4 regions of the Planococcus sp. SE5232 genome follow, and region 4 is predicted to be linked to each of the others. Evidence: riboswitches for the same ligand, from Rfam matches in the RefSeq annotation. Region 4 holds a riboswitch; each other region holds the start of a gene.

Region 1 (5,706 bases), on a different contig from region 4:
ACGCGCTTCTCGGTTCTCCGGTAAAGCCGCGCGCTTCCATGGCGAATGCCGACCGTTCGGCTTTCCGGACAGCGCCCGCGAGCATGGGGATCAATACGCGGCGCATTTCCAGCAAACGCTGCCAGCTGCGCTTTTTCATTTCTGCACCGCGCAGCCTATGAGCTTGCTGAATCTGTGTGAATTCATCTTTCATGACCGGCAGGAACTGGTAGCCGACCATGATACCATAGGCTAATTTCGGCGACAATTTGAGCTGCTGCATGAGGCTCAAGATGAATTTTACAGGATCGGTGGTGAAGGCGAACAGGAGGGATAGTGTGGAAAATGCCATGACTCGGAAAGCCAGAGACAAGGCGCGTGCCCATTGTTCGTCTGTCACATCGATTCCGGCAAATGACCAGATAACGGTTCCGCCAGTGTCTGCGCCAAAAACGACCGTGGTCCATAAATACCCGAAAGCGCCGATAAAAAAAGGCAGCATGAACAGGAGCCAAAGTTTCCAGTTGATGCGGCTCATCGTGAGTTGCAGCAGGATGATACCTGCCCAGAACAACAAGGGCGTCCATGGATTGAAAAAGAACGCGATGGCCAGCATCGACAGAGTGATCAGGAGGAATTTGACGGACGGATTCATTTCATGCAAAAGATTCCGCAAGGCGGGCCACTCCTTTCGGCGCCAATAAATGATGCGACGCCAGCAGCTCTTCGTCATGCCATACATCTTTTGCGTCGAACTTGCCGGTCATTTGGCCGTCTTTGATGAGCAGTACCGAATCGGCAAGGCTCGCCGCAAACTCCATGTCATGCGTGACAATCAAAAAAGTCGTGCCTTCTTTGGAGCGCTGGTCAATCAAACCGTAAAGTTCGAGCAGCGCGGCGGTATCCTGCCCCGAAGTCGGTTCATCCATCAGCAGTACCGGCCGTTTATCGGCGAGCATGGCGGCTATTGCGACACGCCGTTTTTGGCCGTGGCTGACGGCGAAAGGATGTGCCTTTTTTATTTCCTCCAGCCGCAGATTGACCATCAATTCATGAAGCTGGTCGTGGGTCGAAGCACCAGAATACGCCACTTCCTGGTCGACACGTTGTGTCAGGAACAGGTATTCTGGAGACTGCGGCACGTAGCCTGTTCCGTCGGACTCGATTGTTCCAGTCGTCTTTTTATAGATGCCGCAAAGTAACTTCATGAGAGTCGACTTGCCGCTGCCATTCGGTCCGGCGATGACCACAACTTCGCCTCGGTGGGCGGAAAACGTTGATGGAGAGAGCAGTTGCTTATTCTTGATTGTTACTGAGAGTTCTGCAGCATGTAACGCAGTTTCCGGTTGGACTGCGGGTTGCCGTACAGGAAACAGAACCGACGGCCGTGTTGTGAATTTCTGATCGGCGACGATATTTCCGTCACCGCCCATTTGAATTTCACGTCCGAAAAACGAACCCCAGCTGTCCAGCCGGTGTTCGACTGCAACGATGGTCAAATTGGCTTGTTGCTGCAGCTGTTCGAGCCACTGGACGAATTGTTTGGCGGTATACGGATCTAGGTGAGACAACGGCTCATCAAGCAATAGAACCTCGGGATCCATGATCAGCGCACAAGCAGTAGCGACGCGCTGTTTCATCCCTCCGGACAAGGATTGGATAATAGTATGCCGCAGGTGCGTCAATTGGGTCAGCTCCAAAACTGCCTGGATGCGCGGGTCCATTTCATCATATGATGTCTGCAGATTTTCCAGCGTGAATGCAAGCTCTTCTTCCACGGTCGGCATGCAGAACTGTGAATCCGGATCCTGGAAAACAGTTGCCACGCGGTGATTGATTTCCCCGGCGGCATAGTCAGCTGCAGGCTTTCCGAACAATAAAATCTCACCATCGACCAGACCGTCGCAGTTCTCCGGATATAAACGATTCAGCAAATACAACAAGGTACTTTTTCCGCAGCCGCTTGGGCCGGTTAAGACCAGCCGCTCGCCCCGGTAGACCGAAAAGGTTATGCCGGTCAAGGTCTTCGCTTCATCTTCCGGAAAGCGGAACGATAGACCATTTAAAGAGAAGATTTCATCAGGCATTAATATCACCTTTTTTCGCACGTGCAATTGCATAGCCACGCAGGGAACCGGTCGCAAGTAAAGCATCTCCGATATACTTGCCGCCGATTCCTGCGATGATGGCGCCGCTGAGGACTCGGATAGTGAACATCAACGCGACAAAAGAAGGATCGAGTGCTGCATAGCCCGAGATGAAATATCCGTAGACGAAGCTGAAGACGGCTGAACCGATGCCGGCAAGCATCAGCACCAGGATGTTGAAATGCTTATAGCCGGTCAATGCGAACGCGGCTTCAGCACCGAGCCCTTGAATGACGCCGGAAAGAATCAGGCGGGGGCCCATGGCATTGCCGATCAATACTTCGATTGCAGCGGCCATCGTTTCGGACATAAAGGCAGCGCCCGGTTTGCGGATGATGTACATGCAGATGATCGATACGATGAACCAGATGCCGAACATCCATTCATAGGCGAGAGGGCCGATGACTGCAGCCCATATGTTGGCTGCATGGACAAACAGCAAGTAGATGATACCGAAAACGACCGCAAACAGGGACATCAACACCACTTCTTTTAATTTCCACGATTTCAGCATCTTACGCACCTCCGTGGGACGGGCTGTTGATGCTCATCGATACCGTCATCACCAAGTGGCGGTGTTCTTCGGAACGCGCATTGGTGAATGCTTCTTCGTAAAAGGCGAAGACGTCATGGATATCGCCATGGATGCCGCTTGCGTAATGCATTGAGTCGTTGAAGACGCCCTGCTTTTTAGCGCGGTCCACTTCCCGGTAGATGACCGCCATGTAATCCGGATTGTTCATCGGGTACAGCGCAAACTGGGAAGAGACGTATTGCTTCGTGTCGTCGGTGTTCAACAGCACATCGTCTTTTTCCAAATAGACGTCCCCGGATGAATCGCCGGGGCAGCCGATCGAGAAGGTGCCGGACAATGCGACGTGCTCTCCGGTTTTTGCAGTATGCAACGCCAGTGCTTTCGCGACGTTGAAGACGTGATTCTGTTTGCCGCGAATGACGGTTGAGACGTCATCGGTGTGCATCCAGACGTTCGACGTGTCCGTTTCGTTCAAGGCTCCTTTGATGACTTTGATGAAACCGCCGGTCATCGGATGCAGCGAGAAGCGAAATCCGACTATCGGGCTGGTCCCGCATTGCAATGGTTCCATATCGACATTCCTCCTAAAAATTTGCACAAAAAAGGCTGCATCCGCGAAGATGCAGCCATAATCTACAAATAATCAAAAGGAATTATTTCAGAAATACGCCACACTTCCTCACGCAGGTATTATCCTGATCGAGTCTTAAGGGATCGAAGCTTGCGCTTGCATCTCAGCCATAATGGGCACCCCTAGTGCAGTAAACGGTATGCGGTTTTTGTGTTCGGGTTGTTCCCGATGGGTTTAGTGTAGAGGAAGTGGTAGGAGATGTAAAGAGGAAGATTGGAAAGATGTGCGAAGTGGCAGTTTGGATTGATGTGCTGGAATCGTATCGGTCGCTTTGGATAGGGCAAAGACGATTGCTCCTGCGCAAGCTCGTCGCCAATGAGGCCCCAGGAACGCCTGGCTCCTCATTGGCTCAAGCACTAAGTTGAAAAAGAGAATTCGTCTTATTGCTCCGCCGAGCCTTGAGACGCGCCGGTGCTTAGTAAGTTGATGGGAGAATATATACACATATAGCGCCCAATGAAATATATTTGTGACTTTCACCGTTATTTTTCACATAATATCTCCGTCCCTCATTTTAATCAGCTTCTCTAAATTCTTCTGCAACAAAAGCGGTAGACCTTCCAAACTGAACGTCATTTTGTAACGCCAGATCGATTCCTTCCACTGCCGCTTTCGAATGCGTCCACAATCCTCTTCTGTCATCCAGGATTGAACCTGCAGAACCAAATCGGCAATAAACGTTCCTATGCTATCTTTGTTTTGCATTGTATCGAGTAATGGGATATCCAGTACGACAATATCTGTTTCAACAATTGATAGTTTGCTCGTTCAAAATTCTTTCCACTTTGCTTGTCCAGATAGATATCCCGTTATTTATTGATGCCCATTTTTTGCATGGCTTCTTTTGGCGGCTTCATTTTGATTTTGCTGCTTACACGTATGCAACCAAATTTAAGATGTTCCATAGTTTACCTTTAAAATACCCATTTCCCTTAAATATGCCTGGAAAACGTTCGTAAAAATACATGTAAATTCGCGAACATTCGTAAAGTGTTTTAACATGTTTACGAACACCGTTTTAGGTCATTTTCAGCTGTTTTCAATGCGTTCGTAAAAGTTTACTTTTACGACCGGATTGAAATGAAGGAAGTCCTGGTGTTGATGCTATGTAAAGAAAATTATTAGCAAAGCTAAAAGAGTTTCTTTTTTACATTGGCGTTGAATTAAATCGCTGTTTGAAAAAAAGAAAGGTATTTGGAATTGTTAACAATTGATTAGAGGTCTAGGGTTGAAATGAAAAAATGTGAAAATTCTTAATTTTGTGTTTTAATATCATTAGTAGTCTCGATAAGAGTATAATTCCTAATATCATCTTTCGGAAAGTATAAAAGAGTCGTGAAATGTATTTTACTGTTTTAGCCGCATTTTTAAAAAAGGAAGAACGAGAAGTGAAGAGGTAGCAGGAGTTTATGAGCTAAACGTTATATTTCTCCTCAACTACATAGGAAAGAACAATCTTTCTTAAGAACTCAAAATACAACAGTAGTTATTACTACAGTAGTTATTACTACTTGATTACTCTAAGCTAAGGCCTGGGGACGACTCATTCAAAGAAATTAGGAGAGTGCGTAAAGCATACAATAATGTAGGAACTTATACTCGAAATGTAGTTGAGAAGAAGGATTGATTTTATACTAGTAGGAATTTACATACGATGTTTTCAAAAATAGCATCATAAGTCTGGAAAACTCTTATGATTTTATTATTTTATTCATTTTGTGAAGTCGAAACGAAGAGTTAAAGAGATTAAAATGAAGAGCGTTAGGCCAGAAAAATCATAACTTTATTATGCGCGAATTACAGGGTTCAGTTTGCTGCTGATGGCAATCATCGCCCTCTTCGCTAATTTTTTTGTGTTTGAAAGCCTGGTCGTACCTGAAAATGCAGCAGCAACCGTGGAGAACCTTCTTACCGATGACTTGTTGTTCCGTTTTGGCATTGCGGATTTCATTATCGTGCTTCTTCTGAATGTCGTTGTGTCCTGGTCACTTTACATTCTATTAAGACAAGTAAATAAAAACTTTTCGTTGCTGGCAGCTGGATTCAGATTGGTTTTTACAGCCATTTTTGCAGCAGCCATGTTCAATTTTTTAAGCGTTTTACAATTGATAGGAGGAGAAATGTAGTTGGGGGTGATGGAAACAAGCCAATTGCAAGCTCAGGTTATGTTGCTGATTGATGCCTTTAATAATGGGTGGCTAATTGGCCTCGTTTTCTTTGGCTTTCAGTTGCTTTTTATTGGTTATTTGGTTTTCAAATCAGATTTCATGCCTAAAACTATTGGAGTTTTGGTAATGCTTGCGGGGCTTGGTTATCTGATTGATAACTTTGCATAGGTTTTGCTTTCCAATTACAGCGATTATGCGACCCTTTTTTTATTGATCGTAGCGATCCCCGGGAGATAGGAGAATTGG
Region 2 (5,706 bases), on a different contig from region 4:
CGTTCCCTGACATGATGTAGGCTTCCTGGAAAATCTGGAAGCCTCCAATCGTGCTGGTGACTACATCGAAAAATATGACTGGAGTAATCATGGGAATTGTAATATGGAAAAATTGGCGCAATCTGCTCGCTCCATCAATTTCAGCTGCTTCATAGAGATTTTTTGAAACCCCCTGCATACTGGCAAGATAGAGGAGCATTGATCCGCCGACACTCCAAAGTTTCATCAAAATTAAGGATGGCTTGGTCCAATCCGGATCATACAGCCAGTTCGGACCGTCGATGCCGACCCAGCCAAGAACGAGATTGACCATCCCGGTTCCAGGTTCAAGCAATTGCATCCAAAGCAGGTAAACGCCGACACCTGACAGTACAGCGGGCAAATAATACAAGGTCCGGAAATAACGGATGCCTGGGACCTGCTGATTCAACAGCGAAGAAATGAAAATAGCGCCTATTGTTGTCAAAGGGACGGAAAACGCAACGTAATAAATTGTATTCCAAAGGGAAGTCCGAAAAAGACCATCTTCCGTGATGAGCGATTGGTAGTTTTCCACTCCGGTGAAATTCATCTGTGATGTAATATTATAGTCTGTGAAGCTTCCTGCTAAAGAAAACAATAAAGGCCCGGCAGTGAAAGCGAAGAATCCGACAATAAACGGCAAAATGAAAATATAGCCGTATATGCTTTCCTTACGCCTCATGGTCAATTTTCTTTTTCCCATGGGATTTCCTCCTAGCTCACTGGTTTTCCTCGATTAAATTTTTCACATCCTCTTCCGCTTGTGCAAGTGCTTCTTCGGCTGTCTTTTGGCCCAAGAAGAATTCATCGACTTGCGGATTGATGTAATTGTAGAACCCTGGTGCTTCCACAGGAGCTGGTGTGAGCAAAGTATCTTCCATGCTTTCAACTGCAATCTGATAGACCATCTGGCCTTCTTCCGTTAACTCATCGGATTCTGAAGCTGCTTCTGCCGCTTCGATATTAGCAATATTATCAAAGTTTTCCACTGCCCAGTATGTCTGTGCTTCTTTACCTGTCAGATATTCGATAAACTCCCATGCGGCTTCCGGATCGCTTGATCCTTCAGGAATTTCAGCTACGAAACCGCCGCCCCAACTCGTGTGGCCGCTGCCCGGTTCGTATTCAGGAAGCTGCACTACACCGAAATTCAGGTCTTCCGCATATTCGCTGATTTGCTGGTAGAAAGTCGGCTGTTGCACGATCATAGCCAAATCACCGCTGAAGAAAGGATTTCCCTGCTGACTGTCGATTTGAGCCTGGTATGAATTGACGACATCTTCCCCGATTCTTTCTCTCCAAGATTTCAGCCAGTTCAAAACTTCAACATTTCTTTCTGTATTGATGTTGACTGTATCTGTATTATTGTCTTCACCGAAATAGTTTTGGCCGTTGGCATTCAGCAGCCAGACATCGTAACCGACTCCCCAAAGAGGATAGAAGCCGAGGCGGTCATACTCCCCATTCTCCTTTACATCCAGCTTAGTTGCGTATTCTTCCAGTTCTGCCCATGTTTCCGGTGGATCTTCCGGATCCAGACCGACTTCTTCAAAGGCGTCTTTGTTATAGAAGAGGACGCGCGTATCAGTATTGAAAGGGATGCCGTAAGAATCGCCTTCATAGAGCGTAGCCTCCCAAAGTTCAGGATAGAATTTTTCTGAGAAATCTTCATCGATGAATTCTGAAAGGTTCATGGCCTGATTTTCCTTGCCGCGGATTGCAGTAGCGTTGATGTCATTGATTACGACATCAGGAGGATTGCCCGCTGCAATGGCAGCCAGCTCTTTGGTCCAGATGTCTCCCCAAGGGCTGTACGTATGTCTGACTTCGATTTCATCCTGGGATTCATTGAAGTCAGCGACGATTTTGTCAATGATGGGGCGTCTGAGTTCCGAACCCCAGAAAGGCGATGAACTTTTTTGAAGGAAGAATTGATAAAGGTACCTATTTGATGGGGGATAAAGTGATTGATATTCCCTCATCTGTAATGACGATGCTGAGAAATGAAGGGTATGATGGCAAGGCGGTGACTTTAGGCATCCGGCCGGAACATATTCATGTCAATAACGAAGATTTGTCGGGTTTCCCAGCAAGTGAATTCGAAGCGACCATTACAGTTTCTGAATTGACAGGGGCTGAAACCATCCTCTATGCCGTATATGCGGATCAGGAATTCATCGCACGCATTGATGCTTCTACCACAATTGAAGCGGGTGATACGGCAACGCTTGCTTTTGATATGAGCCACGTACACTTTTTTGATGAGGAAACGGGAAATCGCATAAAAGCTGTAGAATTTTCTGAAACTATGATATAGTGATTTCGAAAACACAACTAAAAAACACCACTAGGGGAGCCGGATATCGGCTGAGACGGGCATAAGCCTGGACCCTTTGAACCTGATCTGGATCATACCAGCGGAGGGAAGTGGCGGCCGTCTGCTATTTCCATTATCGACTGCATACGCCGCTTCCCTTTACTGGGAAGCGGTGTTTTTTGTTTTGTGGAAGAAAAGGAGATGGAGAAATGGCATTTTGCAAAGAAGTAAGAAAAGAATGCGACACCCTGTGGCAAGCTAGTTTTGATCACCCATTTGTGAAAGGAATCGAAGACGGGACGTTGCCGATTGATAGATTTCGCTTTTATGTAATGCAGGATGCCTATTATTTGACGCATTTTGCGAAAGTGCAGGCTATTGGCGCATCCAAAGCTGCAGATCTGGAAACCACTCAGCGTTTTGCCATCCATTCTGCACATACCTGCAGTGCTGAGCTGGCGCTTCATGAATCGTTCATGGAAATTCTCGAAGTCACTGAAGAAGAGTGGACTGTTTTTGAACCTTCTCCGACCGCTTACGCCTATGTATCGCATATGTACCGCTCATCCGAAGGCGATTTAGCGGATGTGCTGGCGTCCATTTTACCTTGCTACTGGCTTTATTACGAAATTGGAGAGCGGTTGAAAAATGCGGAACCCGATCATCCGATCTACAACCGGTGGATCGCAACTTATGGTTCCGAGGAGTTTGGGGCATTAGTCAACGAACAGATTGCCCGTATGGACAGGCTGGCAGAAGGGCTGCCGGAAACGCGCCGGCAGGAGTTGAAAAACCGTTTCCGGAAGAGCAGCTATTATGAATGGAATTTCTGGGATCAGGCTTGGAAAAAAGAATCCTGGTCCGTAGATTCCATCGACAAAGTAGGTGTCTAATATGCTCCAGCAGATAAGAAGTGAAAATCCGCTTGTCCATTGCATCACCAATCATGTTGTTTCCAATTTTCAAGCCAATGGGCTGCTGGCGATCGGTGCATCCCCGATCATGGGAGAAGCACCTGAAGAAGCGGCAGAACTTGCTGCAATGTCGAAGGCGTTGTCGTTGAATATCGGAACTTTACATGCACAATCTTTGAAAAGTATGCTGATTGCCGGAGTATCGGCCAATCGGCTGGGAATACCTGTGGTCCTGGATCCTGTCGGCGTAGGAGCCAGTAACTTTCGAAAGCAGGCGGTCCGCGAAATTCTGGACACAGTTGACGTCAGCGTCCTTCGGTGCAACGCAGGAGAGCTTGCAGCTATAGCCGGGAAACAGTGGCAGTCAAAAGGTGTTGATGCCGGAGAAGGGCTCCTGGACGTCAGAGAACTTGCCGTCTCCACTGCTCAGAAATTAGGGTTGGTAGTCGCAGTCACTGGAAAAACGGATATTGTCACAGACGGAAAAAGTGTAACGGAAATTTCTTTTGGTGATCCGATCATGGCTTCGATTACGGGAACGGGCTGTTTGCTCAGCAGTATTGTGGCTGCAGCCTTGGCAGTCCAACCAGAGGATCCTTTAAAGACTGTCGGCAATGCGCTGCACTTTTATGCGATTGCTGGACAGAAGGCCGCGAAGTCTGCAGTTCTTCCAGGGGATTTTCAAGTCGCTTTCCTCAATCAACTTGCCAGGCTGACGGACAGTGAAGTGAAAGAACATGTCTATTTATAGGAGGAAATACTATGAGTAAAATTCCACAAACGTTGACGATAGCCGGATCGGATTCTGGAGGAGGCGCCGGGATCCAGGCGGACCTGAAAACATTTCAGGAGCTCGGTGTCTATGGCACATCTGTAATCACGGCCGTGACGGCTCAGAATACGACGGGAGTCACAGACATCTACCCAATGTCGTCTCAGGCTGTAAAGACGCAATTGAAGGCAGTGGGAAGTGATTTCGAGATTGCGGCTGTGAAAACGGGCATGCTGTTCAATCCGGAAATCATTAAGGAAACTGCTGCGGCCGTTCGAGAGTATGGGTGGGGAAATCTGATAGTAGACCCGGTGATGATTGCGAAGGGCGGTGCCAATTTGTTGCAGCAGGAGGCAGTGGAAGCGCTTAAAGTCCACTTGCTGCCGCTGGCTTTGCTGGTAACGCCGAACATCCCGGAGGCAGAAGCGCTGACAGGCATCGCAATCACAGATTCCTTCAGCCGCCGGCGGGCTGCTGAAAAGATTTTATCGCTGGGAGCAGAGGCTGTCGTCATCAAAGGCGGACATGGGAGCGACCCTGAATATGCAGAGGATTACTTATTGCAGGATAACGGAGAATCGCTGTTGTACCGCTCAACCCGGGTTGCAACGGATCAGACACATGGGACAGGCTGCACCTTTGCAGCGGCCGTGACCGCACAGTTGGCCAAAGGACAGGAACTGCAGGATGCTGTCCATACGGCAAAGCAATTCATCCAGGCTGCGCTCAGTGAACCGTTGAATATCGGTTCGGGGCATGGACCAACCAATCATGCCGCGTATAAAGCAAGACTTGAAAAAAACAGGGAGGTGGCGAACATTGAAGTTTTCCGATAAACCGGCCATCTATTTTATAATGGGCTCCCGAAATTCGGGAAAAAGAAATCCGGTGGAAGTATTGGAGGCGGCTTTGAAAGGCGGCATCACCCATTTTCAGTTGAGAGAAAAAGGGGTGGGAGCTTTGACGGGTGCAACATTGGTTGAATTCGCTGAACAATGCCAACAACTATGCAGTGAATATGGTGTTCCGTTCATCATCAACGACCTGGTCGACCTGGCATGCCAAGTTGGAGCGGATGGGGTGCACATCGGGCAGGACGATCTGGCTGCTGGACAGACCCGTAAAATGATCGGCAAGGAAAAACTTCTGGGCGTTTCCGTCCACTCCCTGGAAGAAGCGCAAACGGCTGTGAAGGACGGAGCGGATTATATCGGAATGGGCCCGGTCTTCGGGACGACCTCCAAGGCGGATGCGAAAAAGCCTGCCGGCGTCAAAGAAATTCTACTCGTCAAAAATGAGTTTCCTGACTTGCCGATTGTGGGAATCGGCGGGATCACACCCGATAATGCCAATCACGTATGGCAATCCGGTGTTTCAGGGATTGCCGTGATATCCGCTATAGCGGAAGCAGAAGATATTGCAGCGCAAATTGCTGCCTTCCAGTCTTCCTGTAAAGAAGGTGCAGGGAAATGAAGACAAGAAAACTCATCTTGATGGCGATGTTCGTCGCTATCGGAGTGGCTGGATCTGCTTTTGTTTATTTTCCGGCTGGAATTGCTCGTGCATATCCAATCCAGCATGCCATCAATGTTATCGCCGCGGTTCTTTTTGGACCCGGTCCGGCGGTAGTGATCGCTTTTTTGACGGGTGTCGTCAGAATTTTGACAGGGACCGGATCTCTA
Region 3 (5,706 bases), on a different contig from region 4:
AACCATTTGCACAGCAGGATTGATGATTCCTACGGTATCACATGTTATGCCACCCATTGGCACATCCTCCAGAAGACAACTCAGACAGGGTGTTTTTCCCGGAAGAATGGCATAATTGATTCCGTAACTTCCTACACAGGCACTGTAGATCCATGGGGTTCGATGCTTCTGAGAAATATCGTTCATGATCATCCGTATATCAAAATTATCGCTTGCATCAATAATCAAATCAATTCCCTCTACCAGCTGTTCCATCTCTTCGACAGAGACATCCATAACAAATGACCGGACTTCCACTTCAGAGTTGATGCGTGACAAGTGTTCTTTAGCTGCAACGGCCTTTGGAATCCGCTGCTTCGCATCCGCCTCGGTGTAGAGTTGCTGACGCTGAAGGTTGCTCCACTCTACATAATCACGGTCCACTATAGTCAGTTTGCCGATACCTGCCCGTACCAGCATTTCTGCACTGCCTGTTCCCAGAGCTCCGGCTCCCACCACTAAAACATGCTTGTTCCTCAGTTTCCGTTGCCCTTCTCTGCCGATCGGTGCAAAAAGCTCCTGTCGTGAATATCGTCCATTCAATTAAAACTCATTCCTTCAACTGGACTGCTGGCAGTGGCATATCGTTTTTGGGGAATTCGTCCAGCTTCAAATCCCAATCTTCCTGCTTCGATCGAAAATTTCATCGCTTCGGCCATTTTTACTGGATCTTTTGCACCGGATACCGCAGTATTCAACAAGACCCCAGCCGCTCCCAATTCCATTGCAATGGCAGCATCTGAAGGTGTTCCTATTCCTGCATCCACAATAACTGGAACCTGGCATTGTTCAATTATGAAAGAAAGATTCAATGGATTGATGATTCCTTGGCCGGAACCGATGGGAGATGCTCCGGGCATGATCGCGTGGCAGCCTAATTCTTCAAGGCGCCTTGCCAGAAGTACATCATCCGACGTATATGGCAATACGGTAAATCCTTCTTTCACTAGCTCTTCCGATGCTTTTAATGTTTCAACTGGATCCGGCAGCAAGGTTTTTAGACACCCGATTACTTCAACTTTAACCATGTCACAAAGGCCCGATGCCTTAGCTAGTTTCGCGATCCGAACCGCTTCTTCCGCTGTCTTCGCTCCAGCTGTATTTGGAAGCAAGGTGTATTTTGTAATATCCAGATTTTCAAGGAAGTTAGGTTGTCCTGCTTCAAAAATATTCATCCGCCGAACTGAAAACGTCAATATTTCTGTACCTGACACATCCACGGCTTTCCTTTGTATATCAAAATCAGGATACTTTCCTGTGCCTAATAATAATCTTGATGAAAATTCGTAACCACCTATTTTTAACATAGTCATCCTCCTCCTACAAAATGCACCAATTCAATTTTATCCCCGAAAGAAATCAGAGTTTCAGCATGCTTCTCTTTCCCAACTATTTCAGCGTTCAATTCAACAATGATCACTTTCTGATTCAATTCAAAATGTCGCAGCAGCTCAGTTACCGTCTCCACCGTATTTGGTACGACCACCCGTTCTCCGTTAACCACCAACTTCATTTTCAACACTTCCTTATCAATTTTTTCTTCTGATCAATCGTTCGATACGAAAAGAAGAGAGATCAAGTGATGGTGTTTTTCCTTCAATCAAATCAGCCATCACTTCTCCCGTAATCGGCGACAGCAAGATCCCATTTCTGTAATGGCCTGTCGCGATAAATAAGCCGCTGTAGTCAGGATGTTCACTCATAAAAGGCAAACCGTCCGCAGTTTGTGGACGTATTCCAGCCCAAGCCCCTTCCCATTCTGCTTCTTCTATAGAAGGCACCAGCTTCTTTGCATTTTCCATCAATAACGAAATGCCTTTTACAGTGGTCTGCGGATTAAATGTATTCGGTATAACGGTTGCGCCTACAATGATTCTCCCGTCTTTCTTCGGCACCAGATAGCAGCCGGAAGTGAAGATCGTGCTGGATAATAACGGCGTTTTTGTCCGCACAGAAAAACATTCCCCCTTTACAGGATGGGTGATAGTCGGTAAACCCATTTTACTTAACAAGACTTCGCTCCATGCCCCCCCTGCCACCACGATATTTGCGCTCATGAAGTCCCCTTCAGATGTAGCGACTCCTGTCATTATGCCCTTAGAAGAGTGAAAGGACTGAACTTCTACATCTTCTTTAATGACAGAACCAAAAGCCTCAGCTGACTTTAAAAACCCTAATGCCAGTTGAGGAGCGGCAACTTGGCCATCTCGTTCTAGATACATGGCTCCCATCACCTCGCTAGATATTGCCGGTTCCCTTCTTCTAGCTTCATCACCCGTAAGCAATTCGGCCCGTTCGTTATTCTGTCTGTGGACTTCCAGGATTCGACGGTGCTCCTGCTGTTCTTTATCGGTTAAGGCGAGCTTCAACATCCCTTTATTGACAAGTTCAATATCAATTCCACTCGCAATCTTCAGCTCATCGGCCAAGCCGTTAAACATCGCCCTGCTGGTCTTCGCTAATAGAAAAAGCGGTCCTTCTCCTTCCAATTCCGCTTGCGCACCAAGCATCCCAGCTGCAGCACCAGATGCTTGACCAGCAAGGCGTCCTTTTTCCAATAACAACACCTCCATTCCTCTTTTCGCCAAACTATAGGCTATTGAACCGCCGATGACTCCACCCCCAACTACAATTGCTTCAAATGTTCTGTTCATAGAAATCCTCTCCTCATAGTACCAGATAAAAACTTTATTTCGCTAAACAGGAACGATAGGATCTTGCAGCCAGCAAAGGATCTTTCGCTTCGAAAATTCCTGACATTACAGCGATCCCTCTCGCTCCAGAGTTGATAACATCCCCAGTATTTCCGGGCGTTATGCCACCAATAGCAATGACTGGAATAGAAACTGATTCAGAAACATTTTTCAGTAGTTCTAAGCCTTTCGGTATCAGTCCAGTTTTTGATGAAGTCGAATAAATATGGCCACATACTACATAATCAGCCCCTTTCTTTTCGGCAAGTTGAGCTTCTTCAATCGCATGCACCGAACACCCAATCGTTAAATGTGTAAAACTTCTTTTCACACAATCTACCGGTAACGAGTGATAAGCCAATTGAACACCTTTTACATTGGAGGCAACGGCAATATCCACTCGGTCGTTTATGATTATTTTTGATAAAGGTACATTTTTATCCACCAACAACTTCACTAATTCCACTACTTCTCTTGCTGTTTTGCTCTTTTCACGTAGATGGATAAAATCAACTTCACGATGAATCCGGCTGATGATTTCTGCCAGTTGTTGTGAGGGGTGCTTATCAGTTGAGATTATATGCAACTCGCCATCTCTCATATATTGCCTCCTTTTATCGACTTTCGGAAAGTTAAAACAAATGAGTTTAATAACAACATAAAAAAACCACTCCAGCGATGGAGTGGTTTTGGGTATATCTACAGAAAAGATTGGACATACATTAACCACTTCCCTACGCTAGTTTCAACTAGATCAGGTTCAAAGGGTCCGGATTTCTCCATCTCAGTCTCAAAAGACTCCCCCAGTGTTTTATATTCAGTTATTTTGAAAATGCTAAAATCTAAAGTAAGCGTAACATCAACATCGCCATTAATCCAGTTCATCTTGTATTCAATCTTTTAAATATTCAGCAATAGAACAAGAAAAAAATAGCTATATCAGACTTTCTGTCTATATCTATTCAGTTCTGACAGGCGTTGAAGCAAGTTTTTTATACCCACACAACAACAACATACAAGCGACCGTTGCAGCTGAAAATGTACCAAAATAGATGATAGGGGAAACAGCGTACCCGAAAGCTGCAGTACTTTGCAGATTTTCTGCATTTTCCCAGGCTTTTGGAATATTGGGTCTGTAGGTGATGGTTTTTACATAGCCCACGGAAAATACAGCTGCAAAATAAAGAAGATGGACAGTTGCGGCCCCAAGCAAAGCCAACCAAATAGTTTTCATTTTCAACTTCCTTTCTTTTATTCCATAATTTAGTATATCAAGTATGTTAAGTCATGTACACAAAAAGAGTGAATTTTCAACCATCAAATTTCCCGGCAGTAAAATAGCCCTGTTTTTTAAACAAGGCCATTTCGTCATACTTCCTTTAAGAAATGAAGCTTTATCCTTCTTCACGTGAATAGCAATTACTTAAAGCAATGGCCTTATCTTTGTTGGTTTCTGTCAGTGCCATTGGATTTATCGGCACCATTTTGCTTATTCATCTTCAACGGAATAAAATAATGGTCAATGCCTTCCCACTGGAGTTCGTTGGATAAAATATCGAAACTGGAATAGAAGAAATCTTGTATAGCTTGACTTGGATCCTCAGACCTGACTGCACTTTCCAAGTCAAGGAAGTATTCGCTCAGTTTTTTATCGTAATACGCCGATTTGGGTTTCAGGTTGGGGTAAGTTAAATCTTTATAGATGAATGGATAGGGCAATACAAAAAATGTCGGGACATCGACTTTGTCGTCTCCCAACCAAAATCCATATTCAATCATCTGCTCATCAAAAGCCGCCTTTTCGATAATTTTGTCTTCCGGAAATGGTTCCATTATGTCTTTGATAATCAATAAAGACACATCAAAGGTGCCCCAAAACAATTGCGGTTTCATTTTCCGGCATCTGAGCGGACCTGCAAATCTCATTTGTTCTCGCAACGCAAAATGGAATAGCTGCAATCCCCTCATCCCATCCTTGTGATTAAATGTCAGAGGGCTATTATCTTCATTCAGGTTCTTTTTATAGGCCATTTCCTGCGGTTTTGGATTGATCATGACATTAATGCCGCCAGAATTCAGAGCTTCCATTATTTCTTCAAAATAATCCTTTATGGATTTGGAGGATTTCAATTCCAAAGATTGAACGTTGCCATCCACATTGAATAGGATTTGGCTGTTCCTGATGTCCAGATCGAGTTGAAAAACAGCTTTCTTATGGAACAGCAAACCGGTTGAGAAGCCATCAGGTGTAACATTCAGTCCGACGTGCGCCCATTGTGGTTCCTGCTGGGCAGTTTCCAGTTTTATTTTTCCCAGGATCTGTGAAATCAAATGCAGCGTAAACTTGGTATCTGCCCATTCGGTATGTCTGATAATATCAACCTTCATTTCTCTCGCCTCCGGGATTCGTATTAGTAGTTACTATACCAACTAGGGACCAATGAGAAACTCTTATTAAATGGATCTCTCCATTTATGCAGCAAGTTAGATAGAAATCGATCAGGAGAAAATGATCGAGGAAAACAGGAAACAAGTCAGAACATCACAACAACTTATCGATATCCATTACAGATTCGATTTTACTTATCTTTCTTTTAGCGATATGCTTTTACCTAATTAAAAAGAGGCACCCGAATTTTTGAAGAATCCCATTAAACGAAGGAGTGTTTAGTAAAATGGTAAATCAATCACTTATCGAACAATACAAATCTATTCCCACTACCGCTATTTCCGATGCAATGGAAGGGTTGAATAATCTGGATTCGTCCATCAAGCCATTGAAGGATACCTATAAAATCAGCGGGAAAGCACTTACTGTGAAAATGCCCATAGGAGACAATTACAGTGTTATGAAGGCGCTCGATGCAGCCGAGCCTGGAGACATTATTGTCATTGATGCAAAAGGAGACCTGTCGCGCGCTGTCGCAGGCGATTTCGTGATCGGCATGGCCAACCCTAGGAATCGCTGGCTTTG
Region 4 (5,706 bases):
CCAGCAGTTCAGTAAAACTGTGGGCAACCCGATTCTAAAGGGTGTCCACAGTTTTTCGTTTCCAGACTTTGATAATAAATCGAAAAACAAAAGGGATCCGGCATTTGCTCCGGATCCCTTGATTTTTTTACAATTCTTATTTATCCATTTTGGTCAGCAGGATCGGCTCGCCTTTTGTAACGAGCACAGTATGCTCGATTTGCGCCACCAATGACTGATCCGGTGTGATGAATGTCCAGCCATCGCCTGATTCCACAATGTGCTCGGCCTTTTGCGAGATAAACGGCTCTACAGCCAGCACCATGCCTTCTTTCAGGATGGTCGTCTCCCACGCATCGTAATAATTCAGGATGTGCTGTGGAGCTTCATGCAGCGATTTGCCGATGCCATGGCCGGTCAAATTCTTGATAACGAACAAGCCCTGCTCTTTCGCCTCACGTTCCACTGCTTTACCAATTTGGTTAAGCTTTGCACCGGCTTTGACTTTTGTCATCGCGCGATCGAAAGCTGAAGCTGCAGCTTCACAGATTTTTTCCTTGTCCGCATGCCCTTCGCCTACAACAAAGGAAATGCCGGTATCGGAGAAGAATCCTTCGTATGAGCCAGAAACGTCGATATTGACGATATCGCCGTCTTGGATCACGCGGTCACCCGGAATTCCGTGTGCCACTTCTTCGTTGACACTGATGCAGGTGAATCCAGGAAAATCATACTCTGATTTAGGTCCGGAAACGCCGCCCAGCTCTTCGAACAATTTGCCGCCCAATTCGTCAATTTCCTTCGTAGTGACTCCAGCTTTAGTAGCCGCCTTCATCGCTTCACGAATTTCAGCCACCATTTGGCCGGCTTTTTTCAACATTTCAATATCTTTTTCATTAGTTGCTATCATCAATGACCCTTCTTTCAAGCTTTTCTATTCAAGAATTATACCACAAAATTAAATCAGGGGCTCCTGACCCGTTTCAATAAATCCGGGAAAATCGACATAAAAAAAGAAGGCTGTCCGAGGACAGCCTTCCATATTTCAAGCTTCAGCATCCACCAGTCTCGGAGCTGCTGCAAAAAGCGCAGCACAGACAAAGGCGGCAAGCAAAAATACCGGGATCATATACGTTGCATTATAAATCACCGAGTAAATGACCACATTGCCTTCAGCAAACATGCCGAAGAACAGGATGCCGGTAATGACATGGACGAGGTAGCGCAGCGCAGAAGCAAGTAACACACCGGCAACAACAGCCGTCAGCATCTTCCCTGTTTGCTTGGCATGTGCATGCTGCAGATACTTCCCACGCATGACACCCGCCAGCCCCACGACTCCGTAGGCGAGAAGATAATCCAATATGACCTGCATGACGACGAATCCGAAAGACAAGGGCGCCACAGAGATAAACCCTGAGACAATCTGCAGCAGCCCGACCAGGAATCCTGTCAGCACTCCGGCACCGACGCCTCTTCTGAAAGCGATCAATACAATTGGAATCATCACCAGGCTGACTGAACCCCCCTGTGGCATCCGGAAAGAAACGAAATCCAACACAAATCCAAGAGCTGCGAAAATGGCAATTTCCATCATCAACAATACTTTTTTATTTCTCATGACTTCCTCCTTTAATGTGTTATGCACATCACCAGAAGGGCCGTGAATAAAACCATATTAAAAACGGCGACAGGACAGAGCCTGTCGCCGTTGTAAGGGCCGGTTTCCATCCACATCCCTGCGCAAGTGTTAACTTACAGGTTCAAAGGGTAAGAACAAATGTTCACTCTCAGCAAAAGCTCCCCTTGTGGTGTATACAGATATTTAGCATTCACCTGTATTGTACACAAGGGTTTCATTTTGTGCAAGGCTGTTTTAAGATAGCCTGATAGGGTAAAGAATTACATGATGAAGATAGTTGAAAGGTGGTGAAGGCAGCCGGGATTCTGGGCTTGCCGAAAATATGATTGAATTGTTGAAGGAACTGATTAAAATTCAAAGCGATACTAAAGATGGAGCCAATGAAGCTCTTCTTTTTTGTGCAGATTGGCTGAAATCCAAAGGAGAAACCGTTACTGTCCATGACAATAAAGGTTATCTGATGCTGACTGCCGCTAAAGGGCAAGGCACCGAGACCATCGTTTGGAATGGCCACGTCGACGTCGTTCCTGGCCATAAAGAACAGTTTGTCCCAGTCGAAGAGCAGGACCGCATCTATGGCCGCGGCGCCGCTGACATGAAAGCCGGAGTTGCCGCGATGATGCAGGCCTTTATCGAGCTGGACAGTTCCGGCCTAGAGCGCACGGTGCAGCTGCATATTGTAACGGACGAAGAGATTGGCGGCCGAAACACTTCCAAGTGGCTGGTCGAACAAGGCTTCCATGGTGACTTCGTCATTTGCGGTGAACCTACGGGATTGAAAGTTGGCCTGCAATCCAAAGGTATCCTGCGGATGGATATGACGTTCAAAGGCAAACCGGCCCACGGGAGCCGTCCTTGGGAAGGCATCAACGCCATTGAATCTGCGATGAAATTCCACATGGCTATCTCTGAGCTTCCTTTCAGAAAAGAATCAACGGAATATTACGAGCAGCCTTCCGTCAATTTGCCGATCATCAAAGCAGGAGACCGTTACAATGTGGTTCCTGAAACGTGCGAAATGTCCTATGATATCCGCTTCATGCCCGGACAGGACAAAGACGAGATCGTTCGCCAATTGGCAGACTTGGCTGAAACCTTGGATCTCGATATGGACTACAAAGCGTCAGGATCTACCCCAGCCCTGACAACAACAAAAGAAAATCCCTATATCCAGAGCCTGCAAAAGGCGATTCTGGATACTACAGATCAGGAACCTGTTTTATTCGGCCAGCATGGCGCTGCAGATACGCGTTATTATGCAGCGGTGACCGGCGGCGAAGGGGCAATAGAATTCGGTCCAAGCGGCGATGATTGGCATGGCAATGCTGAATACGTAACGATTTCAAGCGTCCATGCGTACAAGGATATCCTCTTGGCTCATGCCCAATCTGCTTAAATAGGTTTGCATTCTGCAAAATTCGGGAAAATAACAATAACTAACCCCATGAATGGAGAGATTTAAATGGCAATTGGAAGACTAGTGAAATCTGCGATAAAATACGGTCCCATCGCTTACCCGATCATCCGTAAAGTATTAAATAAAAGAAAACAAGGAAAAGCTGGACAACCAGCTTCCAAACAATCTACATCGCGTGATAAAAAACGCTAAACCAAAAAACGTTCCGGCATAAAATATGCCGGAACGTTTTTTTGAGTTTTATAAAGAATTGGAGGTCCGCAGGATGCGGATCATGTAAGCGTTGCGACAGGAAGTTGCGCTTTTAGCTTACGTTCCTCTAAATGGGCGCTTACGCTTTTCTTTGTCCAGCTCCAGCAGCCAGCCCCTCGAGTCGCTTCAGCCTTTCCAGCAATGGCTGAAGAACGCCATTACCGGCAAGGCTTCCAGCGCTTGTCGGGGCTTGACGGCTGCTTACGCTTTTCTAGATATAATAAGGCATTGCTTCGCGCAATGCAAAGTAGCCGGTTGGGCTGCTTTCAGATGGGCGCTGTGCTGTTTCTTCCGAATCATTAGCCTCTTGGTCTTGGCCATCTTGCTCTTCTTGATCCTGTGCTTCCATTATCTGCTCGAAAGACAATGGGTTCGGCGGTGGCAATTCCAAGTCCTCGACTGTCCAAGCTGCCTGGTATTCATCGAAGAACGCATTGGCCATCGCCTGGTAGCCGACTGCATTCGGATGGACGTCGGCTGCATTCGGAACTTTATCTACGGCATTTTCACCAAATGGCTTGTCTACTGATACAAAAACGGCTCCTGCCTTTTCAGCAGACTCCTGGAGAATTTGATTGAGACGGTCAAGCTGTTTGGCCGTTCCGCTCTTTTGGCTGTCACGCACATGCGGATAGGCAAAATAATAACCCATTACATAAACCGCTGCGTCCGGAGATTGCTCCGTAAGCTCAGCCAAAATCAGCTCCATGTTCTTGCGTGCATCATTGAGTGCAAAATCCGCCTGCACCTGCTGGAACGTCAGCGATCCCTGTACTGAATCATTCTGTACGAGACGCAGCAGATCATTCGCCCCTGCTGATACGGTAATCAGATTGGCGGATGCCAGTACTTCCTTTGCCTCATCGGTTTGGATGCTGTCTAACACATCAGCCGTTGTAAAACCGGGAAATGCCAGGTTTTTCGAATAGAATGCGACAGGTTGGTTGCGTGACAGCTCTTGGGCAATCAAATCTGCATAGCCCGTATCTATTTGGCGTTCGGGTGTCTGCCCAGCTGCCAACGAATCACCGATGGCTACATAAGCTGCTGGTAGTTTAATCTCTGCCTGCGCATTAGCCGATCCGCTGAACAGGAAAAGTCCGGCCATGGCCGCAATCCAAAATTTTTTCATTTCACTCACCTCTTAGAATGCCCAGTTTCCATTTCGGAAGATAGGCTCTTTTGAACCATCTGCTGTGATGCCATCAATATCCATTCCGTCACTGCCAATCATAAAATCTTCATGGACAATCGATGTATTCAAGCCAATGGCAGCCAATTGATTGCGCTCCAGGTCACGTGCCCCTTCATAACAGGTCGGATAAGAATCGCCGATCGCTAAATGGTTCGAAGCATTTTCATCAAACAAGGTATTGTAGAACAAGATGTTCGAGTCGGAAATCGGTGAATGGTACGGCACCAATGCCACTTCTCCCAAATAAGCCGCACCTTCATCTGCATTGATCATTTCGTCGAGAAGTTCTTGCCCTACTTCCGCTTTGGCAGAAACAATTTTGCCTTTTTTAAAAGTTAGTGTGAAACCGTCGATGACATTGCCCTGATAAACCAATGGCTTTGTATTGCGGACCGTTCCATCCACTCCATGCTTTAAGGGAACGGTATAAACTTCCTCTGTCGGCATATTGGCGATGAACGGATTGCCTTGAGGCGTTTTTGACGCGCCGGACATCCAGATATGTTTGTCGGGAAGTTCGATTGTCAGTTCTGTACCAGGTGCGCTGTATTGCAGTTTCACGTATCGTTTATCGTTCAACTGGGAAGCGCGCTGTTCCAGTAAAGCGATGTGGTTTTTCCATGCTTCCACGGCATCACCTTCACCGATGCGAACCGTTTTGAAGATGGCCTGCCATAAGGCATCCACTTGTTTTTCAGCCGGTAGGTCAGGAAATACTTTTTGCGCCCATTTTGGTGACGGCATCGCGACGATCGACCAAGCCACTTTGTCTGTTCCGACCGCCTGTCGATAACGCTCCAGTGCTTTTCCGGCAGATTTTTGCGAATCAGCCAGACGTTTCGCGGGAATTCCCGTCAAAAGATCCGGATCTTCTGCATCAATCCACAAAAAAGAACCGCCTGTATTGATCACTTCATCACGCTGGACGACGGACCATTCAGGATATTCCGCAAAAGCTTCATCAGGTGCCAGTTCAAAATGCGTCCGCGTCAACACGGGATCCTCATAATTGACCTGCACCCGCTTAGCGCCTGCTTCGTAAGCTTTTTTAACAACAATTCGTGTGAATTCAAGTGTATCAATTGTCGTATTGATAACAATAAACTGTCCTTTTTGAACATTTAAGCCTACATGGACCGTCAAATCGGCATATTGTTCGAGCTTCTGCTGAAAATTCATCGTTTATTCCCCTTTGCAGCGATGGTTTTACTGGAACCTTCA

The links. Region 4 has a riboswitch for thiamine pyrophosphate ahead of thiT (energy-coupled thiamine transporter ThiT). Riboswitches for the same ligand answer to the same signal wherever they lie in the genome.
Region 1: another riboswitch for thiamine pyrophosphate. It lies ahead of ACRC6Q_RS08305 (YkoF family thiamine/hydroxymethylpyrimidine-binding protein); the one in region 4 lies ahead of thiT (energy-coupled thiamine transporter ThiT).
Region 2: another riboswitch for thiamine pyrophosphate. It lies ahead of tenA (thiaminase II); the one in region 4 lies ahead of thiT (energy-coupled thiamine transporter ThiT).
Region 3: another riboswitch for thiamine pyrophosphate. It lies ahead of tenI (thiazole tautomerase TenI); the one in region 4 lies ahead of thiT (energy-coupled thiamine transporter ThiT).

The regions. Positions count from the first base shown of each region.
Region 1 is NZ_JBOGCP010000001.1:1,732,899-1,738,604, forward strand. Features, by position in the region: gene ACRC6Q_RS08290 (energy-coupling factor transporter transmembrane component T family protein) at 1-655, opposite strand, end outside; gene ACRC6Q_RS08295 (ABC transporter ATP-binding protein) at 636-2,066, opposite strand; gene ACRC6Q_RS08300 (ECF transporter S component) at 2,059-2,640, opposite strand; gene ACRC6Q_RS08305 (YkoF family thiamine/hydroxymethylpyrimidine-binding protein) at 2,642-3,232, opposite strand; TPP riboswitch at 3,321-3,426, opposite strand; partial or broken gene ACRC6Q_RS08310 (DUF4386 domain-containing protein) at 5,113-5,628, shown strand.
Region 2 is NZ_JBOGCP010000001.1:462,028-467,733, forward strand. Features, by position in the region: gene ACRC6Q_RS02150 (carbohydrate ABC transporter permease) at 1-724, opposite strand, end outside; gene ACRC6Q_RS02155 (ABC transporter substrate-binding protein) at 741-2,003, opposite strand; gene ACRC6Q_RS02160 (TOBE domain-containing protein) at 1,985-2,338, shown strand; TPP riboswitch at 2,361-2,464, shown strand; gene tenA (thiaminase II) at 2,548-3,231, shown strand; gene thiM (hydroxyethylthiazole kinase) at 3,233-4,003, shown strand; gene thiD (bifunctional hydroxymethylpyrimidine kinase/phosphomethylpyrimidine kinase) at 4,015-4,860, shown strand; gene thiE (thiamine phosphate synthase) at 4,880-5,497, shown strand; gene thiW (energy coupling factor transporter S component ThiW) at 5,494-5,706, shown strand, end outside.
Region 3 is NZ_JBOGCP010000002.1:142,139-147,844, forward strand. Features, by position in the region: gene ACRC6Q_RS09540 (thiazole biosynthesis adenylyltransferase ThiF) at 1-582, opposite strand, end outside; gene ACRC6Q_RS09545 (thiazole synthase) at 579-1,346, opposite strand; gene thiS (sulfur carrier protein ThiS) at 1,349-1,552, opposite strand; gene thiO (glycine oxidase ThiO) at 1,569-2,693, opposite strand; gene tenI (thiazole tautomerase TenI) at 2,728-3,333, opposite strand; TPP riboswitch at 3,447-3,547, opposite strand; gene ACRC6Q_RS09565 (hypothetical protein) at 3,691-3,966, opposite strand; gene ACRC6Q_RS09570 (DUF5996 family protein) at 4,170-5,120, opposite strand; partial or broken gene ACRC6Q_RS09575 (RraA family protein) at 5,408-5,706, shown strand, end outside.
Region 4 is NZ_JBOGCP010000007.1:44,611-50,316, forward strand. Features, by position in the region: gene ACRC6Q_RS17980 (tryptophan-rich sensory protein) at 1-15, shown strand, start outside; gene map (type I methionyl aminopeptidase) at 137-889, opposite strand; gene thiT (energy-coupled thiamine transporter ThiT) at 1,025-1,600, opposite strand; TPP riboswitch at 1,699-1,796, opposite strand; gene ACRC6Q_RS17995 (M20 family metallopeptidase) at 1,944-3,017, shown strand; gene ACRC6Q_RS18000 (hypothetical protein) at 3,084-3,230, shown strand; gene ACRC6Q_RS18005 (SGNH/GDSL hydrolase family protein) at 3,502-4,422, opposite strand; gene ACRC6Q_RS18010 (aminopeptidase) at 4,435-5,664, opposite strand; gene ACRC6Q_RS18015 (DEAD/DEAH box helicase) at 5,661-5,706, opposite strand, start outside.